DNA from 3 places in the Allobosea sp. P2_A10 genome. Region 3 is predicted to be linked to each of the others. Evidence: predicted binding sites of a transcription regulator. Region 3 holds the regulator's gene; each other region holds the start of a gene.
The links. Region 3 encodes LexA, which represses DNA repair genes until DNA is damaged. Its sites were predicted from a motif close to TGTTCNNNNTGTGTTCNG; they were not measured.
Positions count from the first base shown of each region.

Region 1: a site for LexA is predicted at 4,791-4,808, ahead of AC1DZY_RS14530 (ATP-dependent helicase). Genes of this name have one in related genera too.
Region 2: a site for LexA is predicted at 3,201-3,218, ahead of rhuM (RhuM family protein). Genes of this name have one in related genera too.

Region 1 is NZ_JBFUCS010000009.1:60,055-67,232, forward strand. Features, by position in the region: gene AC1DZY_RS14500 (BtaA family protein) at 1-652, opposite strand, end outside; gene AC1DZY_RS14505 (tripartite tricarboxylate transporter substrate-binding protein) at 726-1,691, opposite strand; gene AC1DZY_RS14510 (tartrate dehydrogenase) at 1,802-2,878, shown strand; gene msrB (peptide-methionine (R)-S-oxide reductase MsrB) at 3,007-3,456, shown strand; gene msrA (peptide-methionine (S)-S-oxide reductase MsrA) at 3,453-4,115, shown strand; gene AC1DZY_RS14525 (hypothetical protein) at 4,311-4,658, opposite strand; gene AC1DZY_RS14530 (ATP-dependent helicase) at 4,822-7,178, shown strand, end outside.
Region 2 is NZ_JBFUCS010000040.1:74-7,251, reverse strand. Features, by position in the region: gene AC1DZY_RS26245 (hypothetical protein) at 188-415, opposite strand; gene AC1DZY_RS26240 (methyl-accepting chemotaxis protein) at 1,592-3,103, shown strand; gene rhuM (RhuM family protein) at 3,313-4,314, shown strand; gene AC1DZY_RS26230 (hypothetical protein) at 4,436-4,681, shown strand; gene AC1DZY_RS26225 (hypothetical protein) at 4,881-5,096, opposite strand; gene AC1DZY_RS26220 (hypothetical protein) at 5,093-5,224, opposite strand; gene AC1DZY_RS26215 (hypothetical protein) at 5,623-5,832, opposite strand; gene AC1DZY_RS26210 (hypothetical protein) at 6,163-6,444, shown strand; gene AC1DZY_RS26205 (Ros/MucR family transcriptional regulator) at 6,569-6,988, opposite strand; partial or broken gene AC1DZY_RS26200 (transposase) at 7,020-7,178, opposite strand, start outside.
Region 3 is NZ_JBFUCS010000014.1:61,625-68,802, forward strand. Features, by position in the region: gene gltX (glutamate--tRNA ligase) at 23-1,441, opposite strand; gene AC1DZY_RS19040 (ComEC/Rec2 family competence protein) at 1,626-3,887, shown strand; gene lexA (transcriptional repressor LexA) at 3,881-4,585, opposite strand; gene AC1DZY_RS19050 (molybdopterin molybdotransferase MoeA) at 4,689-5,900, opposite strand; gene moaC (cyclic pyranopterin monophosphate synthase MoaC) at 5,900-6,382, opposite strand; gene trpC (indole-3-glycerol phosphate synthase TrpC) at 6,379-7,178, opposite strand, start outside.

The DNA of each region.
Region 1 (7,178 bases), on a different contig from region 3:
GCCGCTTGTCGAAGACAGGGGCGAGATGGCGATCGTACAGCACGCGCTGTTCGGCCATGTCGCGCGCCTTGAGCATGACACGCGGATCGCAGCCCAGCGCCCGGCCGAGCAGATGCCCTGCCCCGATGAAGCGGCCGAGCAGGCCGTAGCGGTAGAAATTGCGCGCGAACAGGCCAATCCGCCGCCGCCCGTCCAAGCCCCGCCCCTCCCAATAGGCCCGCGAGACCGGGTCGAGATGGGCCGCGATCTCGTGGTCGTAGAACGCCACGTTCTCGTGCGACTGCGCCTGCCCGAAAAAGCGCAGGAAATCCTCATGCGAGGTCATCCGGGCGAGCGCTGCGAGTTTTAGCCGCCCTAGCGCGATATGCGCTCCGTTCAGGTCGATCGCGCTGATCCTGGCAGGATCGCCAGTCAGATATGACAGGATGTTGCAGGAGCCCGATGCGATCGCGACGACATGGTCGTCGCCCTTCAACGCCAGCGCCTGCATGTCGACGACCGGGTCCTCCCAGATCTGCGGATAGACGAGGCCCGAAAAGGCCAGCGTGAACATCCGCTCCAGCACCCCCGCCTTCGAGAGCGGCTTGCTGCGATGGACCGCCGTGGTCAGCCCCGAGGTCGTCTCTCGCCGGACCGCGCGCGCGCTCTGCATGGCAAACCCCTGGTCGCCTCACTTTGATGGCGAGCCGACTAGAGGAGTCGCGTGACGGTTGGGTGACGCGCGGCTATTGCGCGGTGACGCCCGCCGCCTTGATCACCGGGGTCCATTTGTCCACTTCGGCGCGGACATGGGCTCCTAGCGCGGCGGGGGTCTGACCGGCATCGTCGGGGATGTCACAGCCGAGTTCGAGAAGACGGGCGCGGACATTGGCGTCGGCCAGGGCCGCGCGCCCGGCGGCGTTCAGCTTCTCGACGATGGCTGCCGGCGTGTCCTTCGGCGCGAAGATCGCGTTCCAGCCGACGGCCTGGAATTGCGGCAGGCCGCCCTCCGCGCTGGTCGGCACATCCTTGGCGACATCGAGGCGCTTCGGCGTGGCGACGACATAGGTCTTCAGCGCGGTGAGTTGCGGCACGATGCCGACCGATTGGTCGCAGACATAGTCGAGTTGCTTGGCGAGAAGCGCGTTCATCGCCGGGCCCGAGCCCCGGAACGGCACCTGCTGCACCGGCGCCTTGATCAGATAGTGGAAGTAGACGCAGGTCAGATGCGAGGTCGAGCCGATGCCGCCATGTCCGTAATTGTACTTGCCCGGATTAGCCTGCAGCAGCGCCACGAACTCCTGGAACGTGTTGGCCGGGAAGTCCTTATGCGCGGAGATCAGCATCGGCGTGCCGGCGGTGTTCATCACCGGCGCAAAATCGGTGCGCGGATCATAGGCGAGGTTGGGATAGAGGCCCACCGACGCCGAATGCGTGCCGAGATTGCCCATCATGATGGTGTAGCCGTCGGGCGTCGCCCGCGAGACCCGCAGCGAGCCGGTGGTGCCGCCCGCGCCCGCGACGTTCTCGACGATGACCGACTGTCCGAGCGTGCGACCCATATGGTCGGAGACGATCCGGGCGATGACGTCGGTCGGACCGCCCGCCGCGAAGGGCACGATCATGGTGATCGAACGCGCGGGATAGGTCTGGGCCATGGCCGGCAGGGCAAGCCCCAAGGCGGCAAGAAGCCCGATGATGAAGCGCTGCATGAAAATCCTCCCTTGTGCGGCCGTCGCTTTCGTTGCGATCTGGCGATCTTGTATCGTCGCCACGATGCAGCAGGCGCAGCCCTGACGGCAATGCTCCGGAGATCGATTTGATGAAGACCTACTCTATCGCGGCCATTCCCGGCGATGGCATCGGCGTCGAGGTCATCGCGGCCGGCGTCGAGGTGCTGCAGGCGCTTGCCGCGCGCGACGGCTCTTTCGGTTTCCGCTTCGACCATTTCGACTGGGGCTCGGACTACTACAAACGCACCGGGCTGATGATGCCGGACGATGGCCGCGAGCAGATCAAGGGCCATGACGCGATCTTCTTCGGCGCAGTCGGCGCGCCCGACGTGCCCGACCATGTCACGCTCTGGGGCCTGCGGCTCGCGATCTGCCAGCCCTTCGACCAATACGCCAATGTCCGCCCGACCCGGGTGCTACCCGGCATCACCTCGCCGTTGCGCTCGGTCTCCGGCCCGGAGCTCGACTGGGTGATCGTGCGCGAAAACTCCGAGGGCGAATATGCCGGCGTCGGCGGGCGCGTCCACAAGGGCTTCCCCGAGGAGGTCGCGACCGACGTCTCGATGATGACGCGCGCCGGCGTCGCCCGCATCATCCGCTACGCCTTCAAGCTGGCGCGGTCGCGGCCGCGCAAGCTGCTGACCGTCGTGACCAAATCGAACGCCCAGCGCCACGCGATGGTGATGTGGGACGAGATCGCCGCCGAAGTCGCGGCCGAATTCCCCGACGTGACCTGGGACAAGATGCTGGTCGACGCCATGACCATGCGCATGGTGATCAGGCCGGGCAGCATCGACACCGTCGTCGCGACCAACCTCCACGCCGACATCCTCTCGGATCTCGCCGCCGCGCTCGCCGGCTCTCTCGGCATCGCGCCGACCGCAAACCTCAACCCCGAGCGCGCCTTCCCTTCGATGTTCGAGCCGATCCATGGTTCGGCCTTCGATATCGCCGGCAAGGGCATCGCCAACCCGATCGGCACCTTCTGGACCGCGACGATGATGCTCGACCATCTCGGCGAGCCGGCAGCGTCCGCCCGGCTGATGCGCGCGATCGAGCGCGTCACGGCAGATGCCGCCTTCCATACGCCCGACCTTGGCGGAAGTGCGACGACACGGCAGGTCACCGACGCCGTCATCGCCGCGATCGCCGGCGACAACGCCTGAACAGGATCGTGAACGCAGTTGAGCGCGCCGCAGGCTGAAAATCCCGGCGCATCGTACCATATTGCACCCTGGACTGGAGTTCGCGGCCTGCTCGGCCGCATCACGCAAGGGAGGGCGCAATGGGCCTGATGAGCATGTTCGGCGCGGACAAGGAGAAGAAGCCGGAGGAGCACTTCCCCTTCGAACTCACCGATGCGCAATGGCGCGAGAAGTTGACGCCCGAGCAGTACCGCGTGCTGCGCGGCCACGGCACCGAGCGCCCCGGCTCATGCGCGCTGAACTACGAGAAGCGCGCCGGCACGTTCTCCTGCGTCGGCTGCGGGCAGAAGCTGTTCAAGTCGGGCAAGAAGTTTGAGAGCGGCACCGGCTGGCCGAGCTTCGACCAGCCGCTCGAAGGCGCTGTCGGCATCACCGAGGACCGCAGCCATTTCATGACCCGCACCGAGGTTCACTGCGCCAATTGCGGCGGCCATCTCGGCCACGTCTTTCCCGATGGCCCGCCCCCGACCGGGCAGCGCTACTGCATCAACGGCGTCGTCATGGATTTCGAGCCGGCCACCGGCGAGAGCGCTTCATGACGACGCGCCGGACGCTTCTCGCGACGTTTGGCCTCGCCCTCGGGCTTGGCGCGGCCACGCTGTTTGGTCTCTCCGGGCAGGCCCCCGCCCAGCAGGCGAAACCCGTCCCGGCGGCGACCGCGACGGCGGTCTTCGCGGGCGGCTGCTTCTGGTGCATGGAGCCGCCTTTCGACGCGTTGCCGGGCGTGATCTCGACGACCTCCGGCTACACTGCGGGCAACACCACGGACCCGACCTACAAGGAGGTTTCGTCCGGCAAGACCGGCCATACCGAAGCGATGAAGATCGTCTACGACCCGGCCAAGGTGTCCTATGAGAAGCTGCTCTATGTGTTCTGGCGCAACCACGACCCGCTGACCGCCAACGGCCAGTTCTGCGACAAGGGCAACCAGTACCGCGCCGGGATCTATTACGGCTCGGAAGCCGAGAAGAAGCTCGCCGAGGCCTCGAAGGCCGAGATCGAGAAATCAGGCCGCTTCAAGACGAAGATCACCACCGAGATCGTGGCGCAGACGGCGTTCTACCCGGCCGAGGACTATCATCAGGATTATTACCAGAAGAACCCGATCCGCTACAAAATCTACCGCGGCAGCTGCGGTCGCGACTCGCGCCTGAATGAGCTCTGGGGCGCGGAAGCAGGCGGCGGCGCACATTCCTGAAGAGCGCTGCTTTTTGCTCGAAACCACGGCGTCATCCTGGACAAGCCGCGCAGCGGCGCAGATCCGGGATCCATCGTAAGGCACCATTCGTGCTCTATGATGGATCCCGGTACGACCTTCGGTCGCCCAGGATGACGGCGAGTGGTTCCGACCTCAATCAACAAGCATGACGCCGGGACGACGCGCTTTGGCGCGTCATTTCGGAATCTCGATGACATAGACCGCCTTGTTGCCGACAGTGCCGGTGTGCAGGCAGACCACGCGCGCCCGGCGTTTGCCGGCAGCGTCCTCGATCGCGGCCCAGGCGATGTATTCCGACGAGACGTACTGGCTGCCGACCTTCCGGTCGAAACGGTTCTCATGCAGGCTGTCGCCGCGCTCGAGCTTCATCGATTTGAGGCTGCCGCCCTCGCTCCTGGAGTCGGCCATGGCGAGATTCTCGCAGTCGCGCAGCGGGTCCGGCGCGGGCCTGGGCTGGGCCAGCGCAACCGCAGGCATGACGATCCCGAAAAGACCGACCAGTGTGTAGTGGCGAAAATTCATGGCGAGACCCGCTGGACGCCCGCATCGTCGCGGACGGCCTCACCATGCGTCAGGGGGCAAGACACCACAATCCCACTGGACAAGTCGCGCCGAACGACGCGCAATCTGCTGTCCGACGCCCTATATTGCGACGAGAACGAATCACGATCGAACGTAGCGCCTCTTGTCCGACCACAGCACCACCTCCGCTCCCCTGCCCCGCCCCGGCGGCCTTGCCGCGCGCGCGGCGGCGCAGCCTTCAGCGGGATATCTCTCGGGCCTGAACCCGGAGCAGCGTCAGGCTGTCGAGGCGACGGACGGGCCCGTGCTGGTTCTGGCCGGCGCCGGCACCGGCAAGACCCGCGTGCTCACCACCCGCATCGCGCATCTGATAGCGACCAACCGCGCCTACCCCTCGCAGATTCTGTCGGTGACCTTCACCAACAAGGCCGCCCGCGAGATGAAGGAGCGCATCGCCCATCTTGTCGGCCCGGTCGCCGAGGGCATGCCGTGGCTCGGCACCTTCCACTCGATCTCGGCCAAGATCCTGCGCCGCCACGCCGAACTGCTTGATCTGCGCTCCGATTTCACCATCCTCGACACCGACGACCAGATCCGTCTGATGAAGCAGGTGATCGCGGCCGAAGGCATCGACGAGAAGCGCTGGCCCGGCCGCATGCTGGCGGGCTTCATCGACTCGTGGAAGAACCGCGGGCTTTCCCCCAAGGACGTGCCACCCGGCGAGGCCAGCGTCTTCGCACATGGCAAGGGCGGCAAGCTCTATGCCGCCTATCAGGACAGGCTCAGGACGCTGAACGCCGTCGATTTCGGCGATCTCCTGCTGCACTGCCTGACGCTGTTTCGCGAGCATGCCGACGTGCTCGCCGTTTATCACGAGCGCTTCCGCTACATCCTCGTCGACGAGTATCAGGACACCAACACCGCCCAGTATCTCTGGCTCAGGCTGCTCGCTCAAGGGCGGCGCAACATCGCCTGCGTCGGCGACGACGACCAGTCGATCTATGGCTGGCGCGGCGCGGAAGTGGATAACATCCTGCGCTTCGAGCATGATTTTCCAGGCAGCACGGTGGTCCGGCTGGAGCGCAACTACCGCTCGACCGGGCACATTCTCGCCACCGCCTCGAAGCTGATCGCGCGCAACGAGGGCCGCCTCGGCAAGACGCTGCGCACCGAGGACGTCGCCGGCGAGAAGGTCACCATCACCGGCGCCTGGGACAGCCAGGAGGAAGCCCGTCTCATCACCGACGAGATCGAGGCGATGCAGTCGAGAGGCGAGAACCTCGCCGAGATCGCCGTGCTCGTCCGCATTTCCGCGCAGATGCGCGAACTGGAAGAGCGCTTCGTCCAGACCGGCGTGCCCTATCGCGTCATCGGCGGCCCGCGTTTCTACGAGCGCGCCGAAATCCGCGACGCCATGGCCTATCTGCGCTGTGTGGTCTCGCCAACCGACGATCTCGCCTTCGAGCGCATCGTCAACCAGCCCAAGCGCGGGCTCGGCGACGCGACCGTCCAGATCCTGCACAACCACGCCCGCGCCAGCCAAATCTCGCTGCTGCAATCGGCCCGCATGGTGGTCGAGAGCGACGAGCTCAAGCCCAAGGCCCGCACCACCCTGCGTGAACTGGTTCAGGCCTTCGCCCGCTGGTCGCAGCGCGCTGAACATATGCCGCAGGGCGAACTCGCCGAACTCGTGCTGGAGGAAAGCGGCTACACCGAGATGTGGCAGAAGGACCGCTCGGCCGACGCCGCCGGCCGGCTTGAAAACCTGAAGGAGCTGGTGCGCTCGCTCGACGAATTCCCCGACCTGCCGGCCTTCCTCGAACACGTCTCGCTGGTGATGGACACCGACACGGGTGAAAACGCCGCCCGCGTGTCGATCATGACGCTCCACGGCGCAAAAGGGCTGGAATTCGACACCGTCTTCCTGCCCGGCTGGGAGGAGGGCCTGTTTCCGAACCAGCGCGCGCTCGACGAGAGCGGCCGCGCGGGCCTCGAAGAAGAGCGCCGCCTCGCCCATGTCGGCCTGACCCGCGCCCGCAAGCGGCTGAAGCTTTATTTCGCCTCGAACCGCCGGATTCACGGCCTCTGGCAATCGAGCCTGCCCTCGCGCTTCATCGACGAACTGCCGGAGGAGCATGTCGAGGTCGTCCAGGCGGCTTCCAACTACTCGCAGGGCGGCTATGGCGCCTCGCGTTTCGACCGCATGGAAAGCTTCGGTTCCAGCTACAACACGCCCGGCTGGCAGCGCGCGCAGGAGAACAAGGCGAAAGCCTCCGGCGGAGGCTTCTCCGACAGCGGCGGACGCAGCGGCTTCAACGCGGGCGGCTTTGGCGTAGTCAAGCGCGGCCCGGTCCAGATCGAAGGCGAACTCACCGCCAAATCCTCGGGCTCATCGGCCTATGACGCGGGCGCGCGCGTCTTCCACATCAAATTCGGCCCCGGCTCGGTCGCCAGCGTCGACGGCAACAAGCTGACGGTCGATTTCGACAAGGCCGGTCGGAAGATGGTGCTGGATAGTTT
Region 2 (7,178 bases), on a different contig from region 3:
CCCATCTCTTGCGCTTGTGTGTCTCGCAAGTCTCGCGCCAAGGCCGGCGCCACGCGCTAGTGTCGCAGCAATGGTGAAAGTCGCGCCTGATCCGGAGCGCCAGCGTTCATACCCACGCTGTTTGGCCTGCTGCTGGTTTCGTGTTTGAGGCGCTGGTGCCGGGCGGACAGCGGCGCCACTGCCGACTTCACGATCCGCGATTGAGGCGGTTATATTGCGGACCCTCGGTCGCCGCGCTGGCGTCCGAAACAGTCTCAACATCTGGCAGCGTGAGGCAGCACCGCTTGGCGACCGCGGCTGCGACCCGCACGAGATCGACCGAGCCGTCGACGACCACTGACCGCAGATCATGATCGGCATCGACGATGCACCGCGGGTCACGACCAAGCTGCTTGGCAATTTCCAGATAGATCATTTGACCTAACCGCTGCAGCTCAGCCTCGCACATCGCACACACCTGCTCTTAGGGTCGCTGGCGCCCTGCGGCGTAGATGGCGACGCTGGACCGCGAGCGCTAGCCATCGCCGCCGGTGGCCCGCGCTGCCCCGGCGTGACGCCATCAGCGCCTGGAGTACCCCCCCCTATTTAGGGACCGTTTCAGCGTCCCGCCATGCAGCGGACGCAAGACCCCGGAATTCGTCTAGGTGCAGACTATAAAAAGGGGGTAACAACTGTTACGAAAGACAACAAGAAATGGCTTCTCAGAGCGAATATGCGGCCCACCGCGGCGTTAGTCGTAAGACAATCACCGTCTGGAAGCAGCGGGGATTGCTCATTTTTGACGCCGATGGCAGTGTCAACACCGCCAAAACCGATGCATTCATTGCGAACCACGGTGGGAACATCACGCCGCTGCCGGCCCGATCCAACCTGTTACCTGGCGTGCCTGCTGCTGTCCGCACAGTAACAGTCAAGTGTCCGCAGTGCGGACAGCGTCTATCGTCAGTGTGAACAGGTACCTCCGCTGTTAAGATCGGCCGCCGACGCCAGCTGTGGACGTCAAGCGCCAGCGGCCGGCCTGCTTAGGCCCTTGAGAGGGTCGAGGCAGGCGCAGCTAATTTGCCCGTGAGGGAGAGCCAAGTCGATAAATTCCGCCCAGCCAGCTGTCACTCTTAGCGGCAGACTATTGCAAATTTTCGTAAAAATAGCGTTCATCGAGGTCGGTTTTAGGTAGCATTAACCGATCGGAGTCACGCTTTGGATCAACGGCCGTGTGTCGTTATCCAAGGTCGGTGGGCACGTCATGAATTTGAATAACATCAGGATTGGCACCAAGTTCGTTGGCGCCATTCTCCTCATGGGCCTGATCGGTCTTGGCGCTTGTGCCTATGCGGCCATTGAGATGAAGACCGTCTCAAGCGAGTTCGCCGCGATGTTGGACGCTGATCCCAAGGCAATCCTGTTCACTGCCAGGGCATCTCGAACGGCCAACGACCTGTTGGCGCAGACGTACAAAATCATCGCATATCCGGGTGGTGCGTCCGAGATACCCATCGCCAAAACACAGAGCGAAGAAAGCTACCGCAGGACGCTTGGACACCTGTCGGCTGCATCGAAGGTCTTCCCAGCTGCGAAGGATCAGTTCGATAACTTGGCCGCCCAGGTCAAAGGCATCAAGGCGACAGTCGATCAGGCAGTTTTGCTTGGCGAGCGCGACGAGAACGACAAGGCGCTCGCGGTGATGAACACGCTCGACGGCAAGCTTCGCAGCTTGGTCAACGAGACTGTCAGCTTCAACACGCGGCTGATCGATGATCTCGATGTGCGCTCTAAGGCCTTGCTCGGCGCCACCGAGCGGACAATTCTCTTCACGCTCATTGCCAGTTTGGCCGGCATTATGCTGGGTGTTGCAGGCTCGATGCTGATGTCGTCGCGCACGGTGACGGGCCCGCTCAACCGCCTCAAGCAGGCGATGGGCGAACTCGCCGCCGGCAATTACGACGCCGCGGTGACCGGCGATGCCCGAAAGGACGAGGTCGGCGACATGGCCAGGACCGTCCTGGTCTTCAAGCAAAACGGCCTGGAAATGCGGCGCCTCGAAGCCGAGACCGAGCAGTCGCGCTCGGCCTCGGACGAACAGCGCCTGCAGAACGAGCGCGAGCGTGCCGCCCGCGTCCAGGAGCAGGAGCGTCTGGCCGCCGAACAGCGCCAGGTCATGGAACTGCTGGCCAACGGGCTCGATCTGCTCTCCAAGGGCGACCTGACCTGCCGGATCGATGCCGGCGTCGCCGCCGACTACGAGAAGCTGCGCGACGATTTCAACACCGCCGTGGCGCGCCTCAGCGAGACCGTCCGCACCATCCAGGCGACCTCGGCCGATGTCGGCAATTCGGCGCGCGAGATCAACATGGGCGCCGACGACCTGTCGAAGCGCACCGAGGAGCAGGCCTCCTCGCTGGAGGAGACGGCGGCGACCACCGAAGAGCTCGCGGCTTCCGTCAAGGCGTCGGCCAACTCCTCGAAGCAGGCGGTCGCTCTGGCGCAGCAGGCGATGTCGGTCGCCGAGAAGGGCGGCGCCATCGTCACCGACGCCGTCGATGCGATGAGCCGCATCGAAAGCGCCTCGAAGAAGATCTCCGACATCACCTCCGTCATCGACGAGATCGCCTTCCAGACCAACCTGCTGGCGCTGAACGCCGCCGTCGAGGCGGCCCGTGCCGGCGACGCCGGCAAGGGCTTCGCGGTCGTCGCCTCCGAGGTGCGCACGCTCGCCCAGCGCTCGGGCGACGCGGCCAAGGACATCACCGCGCTGATCAGCGAATCCGGCCGCGAGGTCGAGCAGGGCGTGGCGCTGGTCCGCTCGGCCGGCGAGGCGCTCAGCCAGATCGTCGAGGCGTCGCGCAAGGTCTCCGCCACCGTCTCCGACATCTCGGCGGCCTCGGCCGAGCAGGCCAACGGCATCGACGAGATGAGCCAGACCGTCGCCCATATGGACGAGATGACGCAAGCCAACGCCGCGCTCGCCGAGGAAAGCGCCGCCAGCGCGACCTCGCTGATGAGCCAGATCCAGCACCTTAATGAATTGGTGGCGACCTTCCGAACGGACCGACAAGGTTCCAAGCGTGCTATGCCGCCTATGACCGCCATTCGAAGGGTCGCATAGCGCCAAGTGCAACTGGCGTCCTGGCGCCGCCCGCGGCTTCGGGCCATACTTCAGCCGGTCGAAGGCCCGGTCTCGCTCGCGCGAGGCCGGGCTTTTTTGTTCTCTTGGCGTTCGCAATCTGACGCCCGGCGGTTGTGGATTGCTCGGCGCGACTACTCGAACGACGCATGACCGTGCGGTAGGATTGCGCGAATCGAGGAAACCAGTCCATGGCCAAGACCCCGAAGGATGCCGCTGCCGCCGCCAATGCCGCTGCTCGGCAATTGGAGATGGAATTGGTGCAGTTCCGGCTCGGCGATCAGAGCATCGAGTTCAACGTCGACATCACCGCAGAAACGGTCTGGGCGACGCAGCAGCAGATCGCAGACTTGTACGAGCGCGACCGGTCGGTGATCGCCAAGCACATTCAAAACATCGTCGCAGAGGGCGAATTAAGCGAAGCGGCAGTGTGTGCAAAATTTGCACAAGCTGGGCCAGACGGGAAAATTTACGAGGTCGCCCATTACAACCTCGACATGATACTGTCGGTCGGATACCGCGTCAGCGGGCCGAAGGCCACACGCTTCCGCCAGTGGGCGACAGCAACTCTGCGCTCGTACATCGTTGACGGGTATGCTCTCAATGAGCGCCGGCTCAAGGACGCCCCGAAAGCGCTCGCTGCCTTGGCTGCCAAGGTCCGCGAGCTGCGGTCCGACGAGCGCAACATCTATGCCTCAGTTCGAGATTGCTTCAAGGAAGGGTCGAGCGACTACGACGCCCAATCGCCAGCATGCCGGTCGTTTTATGCTCGGCTGCAGGACAAGTTCCATTTCGCGGTCACTGGGAAAACGGCTTCGGAGATTATCCTGGACCGGGCCAAGCACACCGAACCCAATATGGGCATACAAGCATTTGAGGGAAACCGACCAACGATCGACGAGGCCAAGATCGGCAAGAACTATCTGGACGGTGAGGAGCTTTACCGGCTTCACATCCTCTGCGAGCAGTTTCTGCTATTCGTTGAATCAGCGGCCTTACGCGGGCGGCAACTAACGATGGGCCAGCTCGAAGCGAAATTCGACGCTCTGATGACGATGAGCGACTATCCGGTCTTCCCCGGCTACAAAGATTACCTCCGAGATCGCGCTGTTAAGCACGCACAGGCCGAATATGCTCGATGGCTAGTTAGGCTGAAAGCGGATGACGTGCAGCGCGTGCCGCGGCGGGCCTAACTCTGATCCTTCCACCGCGTCGCGTCATCATGCGCGAGGTTCCCGGCATTGGCACAATGCGCTTTTGCTTTCTGCTGGGGAACATGTCTAATTTCCCCGTCGTCAGCGAGGGGAACTCGCTATGCCGTTTGGAAAGCTCGCTGTTGAGCCCGAAGACTTGGCATATCTAACCGCGGCCTTCGACGCCGCATGGGCCGAGATCGAGAGGGTGGAGCCCATCGACCCGCTCGCGAGATCCGCAGCACGCGAGCGACTGGGCTTCATATTTATCCAGATTTGGCGTGCCGACCCAGATGCGCCGCTTGTCGAACAGGCGGTCAAGGCCTTCCGCGCAGGTGACGCGTCGCCAGTTCGACAGGATGCCTGATCCGCACGGGAGGTGGCAGCGTATCGATGCCAGGTTGCGATGGACCTGCCTTCCCCCGGAGGCATCCGCGAGCCTAGCCACCGCCGGTCGACACCCCCCGGGCGGTGGCGCCACACAGGCTAGCGCGAAAGCACCACTGCAAAAAGAATCCCGACGACGCAGGTTATCACGCCTGCCAACCACACGCGCCAAAACCACCTCATGGGTCGTCGCACCGTGAAAGAAGCTTGAATTTGGGCGTGGCAAAATAACACTCATCCTCGTAATGCAGCGGCGTTCCGTCATCGAGGGTATAGAACCCGCTCGACGACTTGGCGTCATTACGCCAGACGATGACTGTATAGAGGTTGCCATCTTCGTCGTGGCAGCGCTCACGCTTGACCTCGACCGCGTTAGGGTGTGCTACGTCGATCATCGCGTCACGCCCGGCTCGTCGCGGACGACGACTGTCGCGCCGCTCTTCTTCGCCATCTTGGCTGCCACGGCCTCTGCCTCGGCACGTTTCGGCGTCTGATGCCAGAACGCTCCGCTGCGGTCTTTCACGGCCCAATCGGGCCCGAGACGGCATACCTTCAACACCTCAACCATGACGCCACCTGACAAACGCTACGTTGGTGACTCAACGGCGGCAGCCGGGCGGAGTTCCGGCCGGCTAACCTCCAGCGTTCGGCTTCCCGTCTTTTCGAAGGCGCCCTAGCAATGAAAGCGCGGCGCAGGCGGTCCGACTTCGCACAGACTGAACGCGTGATCTGGACCGACGACACCGGCGTATCAGCGGGCCAACGTACGCTGGAACGATCTTCCTATGCCAACCCATAGTGACCCCAATATAACTCCACCCAATGAGGTGATTTTCGATTGTCTTCTATGGGGGATTATAATTTGTTTGATGCTCAGCATATTCATTTGGGGCAGCAATTAATATTCAATCGTACAAATTTTCAATCGGCAAGAAAAACTACTTTCATCTGCCTCTTTTTTGTTTCCCATATTTTGATCTCAAGAAAGAGATCAGCCAACTCGCGTTCTTCAGGTGTATCCTCCAGACAACCAGCTAGATCGGCGATGCGTGCGATAACTTCTTCGTACTGCGTGTGTGTCCCGATTTTCTGGGACGCAACGTCCGTCATTCTAGCCTGTAGTGTATTCATGGACCTTTTCCAATTTCAACATCGCCCCCATAACCCGGCTATCTTATACGCTTAGTAACTGACCTCCGTTTCGTCGAAGATTTTGCAAAAACTCTGCGTGCCGCCCTCGTTATGTCGATTGTTGCGGTTGTCAGACCATTGCGGCTTCCCGTCGCGGCTCAACTAGTTTCTGCGGCCGCAGTTCCTCGCCGCTGCCAGTCTTGCTCAGCGGGCCCCATGCAGTGGTCGATATGTCCGTGCCGCGATGAACGGAAGCGAACATTTCCATTCAGGCAACGTTGGGTCGGCGACCTCTCTACTGAGGTTTAACGAAAACGAGGAGCAACCTAAATGCGATTCATCCTAATCGCCGCAGCTATCGTGCTCGGCACCGCCGGCAATCCCGCCGTAGCTAGCGAGGCCTTCTCTCGCGCAAATGCGCTCGACCAGGTCGAGGCCGGCTACACCCGCCACACCTACGAGCACCGGATGTGGGAAATCCGGCGCACCCAGGAAATGCGCGGCCGTAGAGGCTATCGCGGCGAGGGCTATGGTTACCGTCGCGGCGGCCCGCCTCCCTGGGCTCCGGCTTATGGCCGACGCTACCGCGACCGCGGCTACGACCGCTACTGAAATAGAATTCGCCGCCAAGGGAGGCCCGGCTACAAGGCCGGGCCACTTTTTTTGTCGCCGCGACACCATCACATCGCTCTGATCTGTTCTTCGTATTCCTTCGTTTTACCCGCTGCCGTTTGCGTCACCGTTTCGGGCGGGGACCGGGCATTCGGCCAAGTCCTGACGAGCGAGCAAGCTCGGATCGACGCTCAGCATAGGCGGGCGCGACCATAGGGTAGTCGTCGGGCAGGTTCCACTTCGCGCGGTACTGATCGGGCGTCAGTCCATATTTTGAGCTAAGGTGCCGCTTGAGCGTCTTAAAGGCCTTGCCGTCCTCAAGACAGATCAAGGCCTCAGTAGTGATCGATTTCTTGATCGACACAGCAGGTGTGAGCACCACAGGTTCGGCCTCGGATGCTTGCGATTTACCGAGTCCTTGGAGCGCGGCACTCGTCGATTGGATGAGGTTGATCAGATCACCGGTCCGAATGTTATTGTGAGCGACGTAGGCCGAAACGATCATGGCCGACAGCTGGAGCAAATTCGCGTCGTCTTCATCCATTTTGAAATTCCGTTAGAGTCCGTCCCGGAACTCATGAGTTTCGAGCGATGCGTCGGATGAGGACCATGGCGGCGGCTGCGTAGAGGAAGGCCGTCGCGGAGGCGATGGTGGCCTCGGCATCCTTCCAGAGCCGTCTGTTTCGATTGATCCAGGCGAAGAAGCGCTCGACGACCCACCGCCGCGGCTGGAC
Region 3 (7,178 bases):
CCTGCCGAACACATGCCGGATTTCAGGCCTGGTCGGCCAGCCGCGCAAGAGTCTCCTCGCGCCCGAGCACCGCCATCACGTCGAACAGGCCAGGCGACATCGCCCGCCCCGTCAACGCTGCCCGCAGCGGCTGCGCCGCCTGACCGAGCTTCAGGCCATGCTCCTCGGCAAAGCCGCGCACCGCGCCTTCCAGCGCCTCCGTCGACCAGTCGTTGATCGCCGAAAGCTTGTCCGCGAGGCCTGGCAGGCGCTGCTTGCCGGCATCGTCGAGCAGGGTAGCGGCCTTGGCGTCGAGCTTCAGGGGCCGCTTGGCGTAGAGATAATAGGCGCTGTCGACGAGCTCGATCAGGGTCTTGGCGCGCTCCTTCAGCCCGGGCATGGCGGCAAGGAAGCTCGCCTCAAGCTCAGGCGACAGCACCGCCGGCAGACCGCGCTCGGGTCCGATCTCGGGAAGGATCGTCTTCAGGGCCTCAAGCAGGTCGTGATCGTCGGACTGGCGCATATAGAGCCCGTTCAGGCTCTCCAGCTTGGCATAATCGAACCGCGCTGCGGAACGCCCGATCGAGGAGAGGTTGAACAGGTCGATCATCTCCTGCGTCGAGAAAATCTCCTGGTCGCCATGGCTCCAGCCCAGCCGCAGCAAATAGTTGCGCAGCGCGATCGGCAGGTAGCCCATCGCGCGATAGGCGTCGACGCCGAGTGCGCCATGGCGCTTGGAGAGCTTGGCTCCATCGGCGCCATGGATCAGCGGGATGTGCGACATGCTCGGCACGCTCCAGCCCATCGCCTGATAGATCTGCGTCTGCCGCGCGGCGTTGGTCAGATGGTCGTCGCCACGGATGACGTGGGTCACGCCCATGTCGTGATCGTCCACGACGACCGCGAGCATGTAGGTCGGGTTGCCGTCGGAGCGCAGCAGCACCAGATCGTCGAGGTTCTCGTTTTGCCAGACGACGCGGCCCTGAACCTCGTCCATCACCACGGTCTCGCCGGTCTGCGGCGCCCGCAGGCGGATCACCGGCTTGACGCCGGCGGGCGCGGTCGCGGGATCACGATCGCGCCAGCGGCCGTCGTAACGCATCGGCTTGCCGGCGGCCTTGGCCTGCTCGCGCATCTCGTCGAGCTCGGCAGGCGTCGCATAGCAGTAATAAGCGTTACCTGCGGCCAGCATCGCCTGCGCGACCTCGCGATGCCGCTCGGCGCGGGCGAACTGGTAGACGGTGTCGCCGTCCCAATCGAGCCCGAGCCAGGCCAGCCCGTCGAGGATCGCCGCGATCGCCGGCTCGGTCGAGCGCTCGCGATCGGTGTCCTCGATGCGCAGCAGCATCTTGCCGCCATGCCGGCGGGCATAGAGCCAGTTGAACAGCGCCGTCCGCGCCCCGCCGATATGTAGGAAGCCGGTGGGCGAGGGGGCAAAGCGCGTAACGACGGCGTCGCTCATGAAAACAAGGCTCCAGCCGGGCCAGATCAACGGCAGCCCGGGGCAAACAGGGAATTTCCGCCGGAGCAGCATGACAACCGGCGCGGCCGCTGTAACATGGGCGAGCCGTCCGCGTTAAGCGCAAGATCGCGGGCGGTTTGTCCTCGTTGCGCTGGCTCCCGCACCCGCCGGAGGCACCAAGCCGATGCAGTCGGCCTTGCCCGAGCTGACCACGCCGCGCGGCGCGCAGGTTCGCGTCCTGCGTCCGCGCCTGCCGGTCATCAGGCTGGACGGGGCAGGGCTTGCGCTCGCGGCCCGGGACTGGGGCCGACGTCTGAATGCCGCCCTGGCTGCCGAGGCCGAACGCCGCCGGCTTTTCCTTTGGCTGCCGGTGATGATGGGCGTCGGCATCCTGCTCTATTTCGCCGCCGACCGGGAACCTGCGCTCTGGGCGTCTCTGGCGGGATTTTCGATCGCCGGCGTGGCGGCGCTGCTGATGCGACACAAGCTACCGGCGCTGTATCTGTGCTTGGGCGTCGCCGCCGCCTTCGTCGGCTTTGCCGCCGCGACCTGGCGCACGGCCTCGATCGCGACACCGATCCTCGACCGGCCGCGCATCGGCCAGCTCAGCGGCTATGTCGAATCGGTCGAGGCGCGCGACGTCGGCGCCAGGTTGGTTGTGCTCGTCACCGGCATCGCCGGCGTCGAGCCGGAGCGGCAGCCCCGACGCGTCCGCGTCAACATTAAAGCGGGTTCGGTATCGCCCGGCGACCACATTTCGGCCAATGCCCGCCTGCTGCCGCCACCGGGACCGGCACGGCCGGGCGGTTATGATTTCGGCCGCGATGCGTTCTTCAAGGGCATCGGCGCGGTCGGCAACATTCCCGGCAAGATCGTCCTGTCTCCACCGCAGCGTCCGCCGCCGCCCGAACTTGCACTCGCCGTGATGATCGATCGCGCCCGCAACGCCCTGACGCAACGCATCGCCAGTGTCGGCGGCGGACAGGCAGGCGCGATGGCGGCAGCGCTTGTCACCGGCAAGCGCGGGCTGATCACGGAGACGACCAACACCGACCTGCGCGCGGCCGGCATCTACCACATCGTCTCGATCTCCGGCCTGCACATGGTGCTGGCGGCGGGCACCATCTTCGGCATCGTGCGCGCGCTGCTCGCCTTGTCGCAAACGCTCGCCTTGTGCTGGCCGATCAAGAAGATCGCGGCCTGCGCGGCGATGCTTGGGGCCTTCGGCTATTGCGTCTTCTCCGGCTCCGACGTCGCGACGGTGCGCTCGCTGATCATGACGCTGGTCATGCTCGGTGCGATCCTGGTCGACCGGCCGGCGCTGAGCATGCGCAACCTCGCGCTTGCCGCCATCATCGTCCTGCTGCGGGAACCCGATGCATTGCTCGGGCCGAGCTTTCAGATGTCATTTGGCGCGGTCGCGGCGCTCATCGCCTTCGCCGAACGCTGGGAGGAGCGCGAACGATCCGCGCCGCCTTCACCCTGGCCCTGGCCGCTGCGCCCACTCTGGATTGCCGCCAGCGGGATCGTCGTCACGACATTGCTCGCCACGGCGGCGACAGCGCCGTTCGGCGCCTATCACTTCCAGACCTTCAACCCATTCGGCCTCCTCGGCAATGCGCTCGCCTTGCCCTTCGTCTCGCTGATCGTGATGCCCGCAGCGGTCTTCGGCGTGCTCGCCTATCCGCTCGGCCTAGACTGGCCGGCCTGGGCGGCGATGGGCTTTGCATCGGACCTCGTCCTGAAGCTCGCCCATTGGGTCGCGACGATCGACCATTCGACGCTGATCATCCCGGCCTTCGGCACGGTGGCGCTCGGCTGCTTTTCGGCCTGCCTGCTCTGGGCGACGCTGTGGAGCACGAAGCTGCGCCTGCTCGCCATCCTGCCGCTGGCGACAGGCGTCGCGGTTGCTGCCAAGCCCGAACGGCCCGACATCCTGATCGAGCGCGATGGCTCCGGCATCGCCGTGCGCGGTCCCGACGGCCGCCTGCTTCTTGCCGGCCGCCCCAGCGCCTTCGTCGTCCAGCAATGGCTGACCGCCGATGGCGACAGCCGCCCGCCCACGGACGCATCGCTGCGTCAGGGCGTTGCCTGCGACACGCTCGGCTGCGTCATTCGCGGCAAGGATGGCCGCAGCATCGTCTATGCTCGCGAGCGCATCGCGAGCATCGAGGATTGTCGACGCGCCGACCTCGTGGTGACGCCGATCCCGTGGTCGGCAGTCTGCGACGCGAAACTGATCGACCGCATGGCGCTCGGCCGTGATGGTGCGACCTCACTGGTCAGCCGCGTCGGGGGCTGGCGAACACTGCAATCGGAACGCCCGGATGCCGAGCGCCCATGGACAAGACGGGCAGCCTCAGCGGCGCGTCCCGTCCAGCAGCAAACCCCGGCGCCGGCTGTTGCCGACGAAGCCAGCGGTGCGGAGACCGACAGCCTTCAGTAGCGCCGCATCAGGTTGACGAGTCGGCCCTGAATCTTGACCCGGTCGGGCCCGAGCACGCGGGTCTCGTAGGCGGGGTTGGCAGCCTCCAGCGCGATCGACGACCCACGCTTGCGCAGGCGCTTCAGCGTCGCTTCCTCGTCGTCGATCAGCGCCACGATGATGTCGCCGGTATTGGCGGTGTCCTGCCTGCGGATGACGACGGTATCGCCGTCGAGAATGCCGGCCTCGACCATCGAATCGCCGCGCACCTCCAGCGCGTAATGCTCGCCGGCTCCAAGCATGTCGGCGGGCATAGAGACATTGTGGCTGCGGCTCTGGATCGCCGAGATCGGCGTGCCGGCCGCGATCCGCCCCATGACCGGAATGGCGATGGTCGAGCGGATATCCTCATCGGGCGTCGAGGACGCTGGCCTGACCTTGCCGAGACCACCCTGTACGACCGAAGGACTGAAGCGTCCGCGCGGGCTCTGCGCACCGGCCACGCCATCGGGCAGCTTGATCACCTCGAGCGCGCGCGCGCGGTTCGGCAGCCTGCGGATGAAGCCGCGCTCCTCGAGCGCCATGATCAGGCGATGGATGCCCGATTTCGATTTCAGGTCGAGCGCATCCTTCATCTCGTCGAAGGAGGGAGGTACGCCGCTTTCACGCAGGCGCTCCTGGATAAAGCGAAGCAGTTCGAACTGTTTGCGTGTCAGCATGGTCCCCGCCGGCGCGATGATCGACGTTCTGGCCAAGGCTTGGCGCAGAATCGAAACAAATCACGAACACCATACACGTTCGTGTTGTGTTCCACAAGCAGGCCTAGCGCAGGCGGATGATCCGGCAGGGATCGCCCTGCCTTGCAGCCGGGGCAAAGGCGGGGCGGATCGCCAGAGCCTGCGCGCGCGCCAGCGTCCCCAGCATCGAGGAATCCTGCCTGGTGAAAGGCGTGACCTGCCAGCCGGCCGCGATCGGTGCGAGGTCGGAGCGCAGATAATCCTCGCGCTCGTCATTGGCCGGCATGTCACTGCCGAGGAAGGCCGGCTCGCTCCTGTCGCGCTCGGGTGCATCCATGCCGAGCAGCGCCTCGATCAGCGGCACGACGAAGAGATGCCCGCAGACGATCGACGCCACCGGATTTCCCGGCAGACCGACGGCGACCATCGCTCCGAGCCGGCCCATCATCATCGGCTTACCAGGCCGCATTGCGATCTTCCAGAAACCGAGAGCCATCCCTTGCGCCTTCAGCGCCGACTGGACGAGATCGTGCTCTCCGACAGATGCGCCCCCCAACGTGATCAGGACATCCGCGCCGGAGGCTTTCGCCGCCTCGATCTTGGCGGCGAGGTCGGGGTGGTTGTCGCGCGCGATGCCGAGATCGAGGACGATGCCTCCCGCAGCCTCGACGATCGCGGCCAGCGAAAAGCTGTTGGATGCGACGATCTGGTCGGGCCCGACAGGCTCGCCGGGCAGGACGAGTTCGTCGCCGGTGGCCAGGATCGCGACCAGCGGCTTGCGCCGCAGCGTCAGCGCAGGATGACCGCCGGCGGCGGCGAGGCCGAGCGCCGCGCTGTCGAGGACGCGCCCGGCTGGCAGCAAGACGTCGCCGTCGCGGAAGTCGAGCCCGGCCGGGCGCACGAAGCGGCCCCTGCTTGTGGTCTCGCGCACCCGGATTGTCGCTGTCCCGACGCCATCGGCGTTCTCCTGGATCAGGATCGCATCGGCGCCGGCGGGGATCGGCGCGCCGGTGAAGATGCGCACGGCCTCGCCCGCACCAAGCGCCCTCGCGAAGGCGCGCCCGGCGGCGGATTCTCCGATGACAGCGAGTTCTTGCCCCGCCGCGCAATCCTCGGCGCGGACCGCATAGCCGTCCATCGCCGAATTGGCGAAAGGCGGCTGCGTCCTGAGCGCGATAATGTCGGCGGCGAGCACCCGGCCGGCGCATTGCGCAAGCGGCAGGCTCTCGCCCGGCGTCGGGCCGGGAACGCTGTCGAGCAGCGCGCGCAGAGCCACCTTGACCGGCGTCAGCGCCATCAGACCGCCTTGGCCTCGTAGACGCCTGACTTGCCGCCGGATTTATGGATGAGTCGTATGCCTTCGATCCGCATGGCGCGGTCGACCGCCTTGACCATGTCGTAGACCGTCAGGCAGGCGACCGAGACCGCCGTCAGCGCCTCCATCTCGACGCCGGTCTGGCCTTTCATTCTCACCTCCGCCGTCACGCGCACACCCGGCAGCGCTTCGTCGATGACGAGATCGACCGCGATCTTGCTGATCAGCAGCGGGTGGCAGAGTGGGATCAGCTCATGGGTCCGCTTGGCCGCCATGATGCCGGCGAGACGGGCCGTGCCGAGCACGTCGCCCTTTTTGGCGTCGCCGCGCCGCACGATCGCGAGCGTTTCCGGCAGCATCACGACGCAGCCCTCGGCCACCGCCATGCGCACGGTCTCGGCCTTGTCGCCGACATCGACCATATGGGCCTGGCCCAGCGCGTCGAGATGGCTGAGCCCGGTCACGCGGCGGCCTCGGCGCCGGAGCCGGTCAGCAGATCGCGTGTGGCTGCCGCGACATCGGCCTGCCGCATCAGGCTTTCGCCGACGAGGAAGGTTTCGACGCCGCATCGTTTCAGCCGCAGGATCTCGGCATGGCTGAAGATGCCGCTTTCGCCCACGATGATCCGATCGGCCGGAACACGCGGCGCGAGGCGCTCGGTCACGGCGAGATCGACATGGAAGCTGCGCAGGTCGCGGTTGTTGATGCCGAGCATTTTGCTGCCCAGCACCAGCCCGCGATCGAGCTCGGCCTCGTTATGGACCTCGACCAGCACGTCCATGCCCAAGGCCGTCGCCGTCTCGTTCAGGGCGCGCGCCGTCGCGTCATCGACGCCGGCCATGATGATCAAAATGCAGTCCGCCCCCCAGGCGCGAGCCTCGAACACCTGATAGGGCTCGTAGAGGAAATCCTTGCGCAGCGCCGGCAAGCGCGACGCCTCACGCGCCTGCGTCAGGAACTCCGGCCGCCCCTGGAAGGAGGGCGCGTCGGTCAGCACGGACAGGCAGGCCGCGCCGCCCTCAGCATAGGCGCGCGCCAGTGCAGGCGGATCGAAATCGGCCCGGATCAACCCCTTGGAGGGACTAGCCTTCTTGATCTCTGCGATAAGGGCGGGGTTGCCGGCTTGATGCTTTGCCGTTAGCGCCGCCGCAAAGCCGCGCACGGGCGAGGCCGCCAGCGCCCGCCGCTCGATCTCGGCTTGCGGGATTGCGGCTTTGGCCGCCGCAATCTCCTTGCGCTTGTAGGCTTCGATGGTCGCGA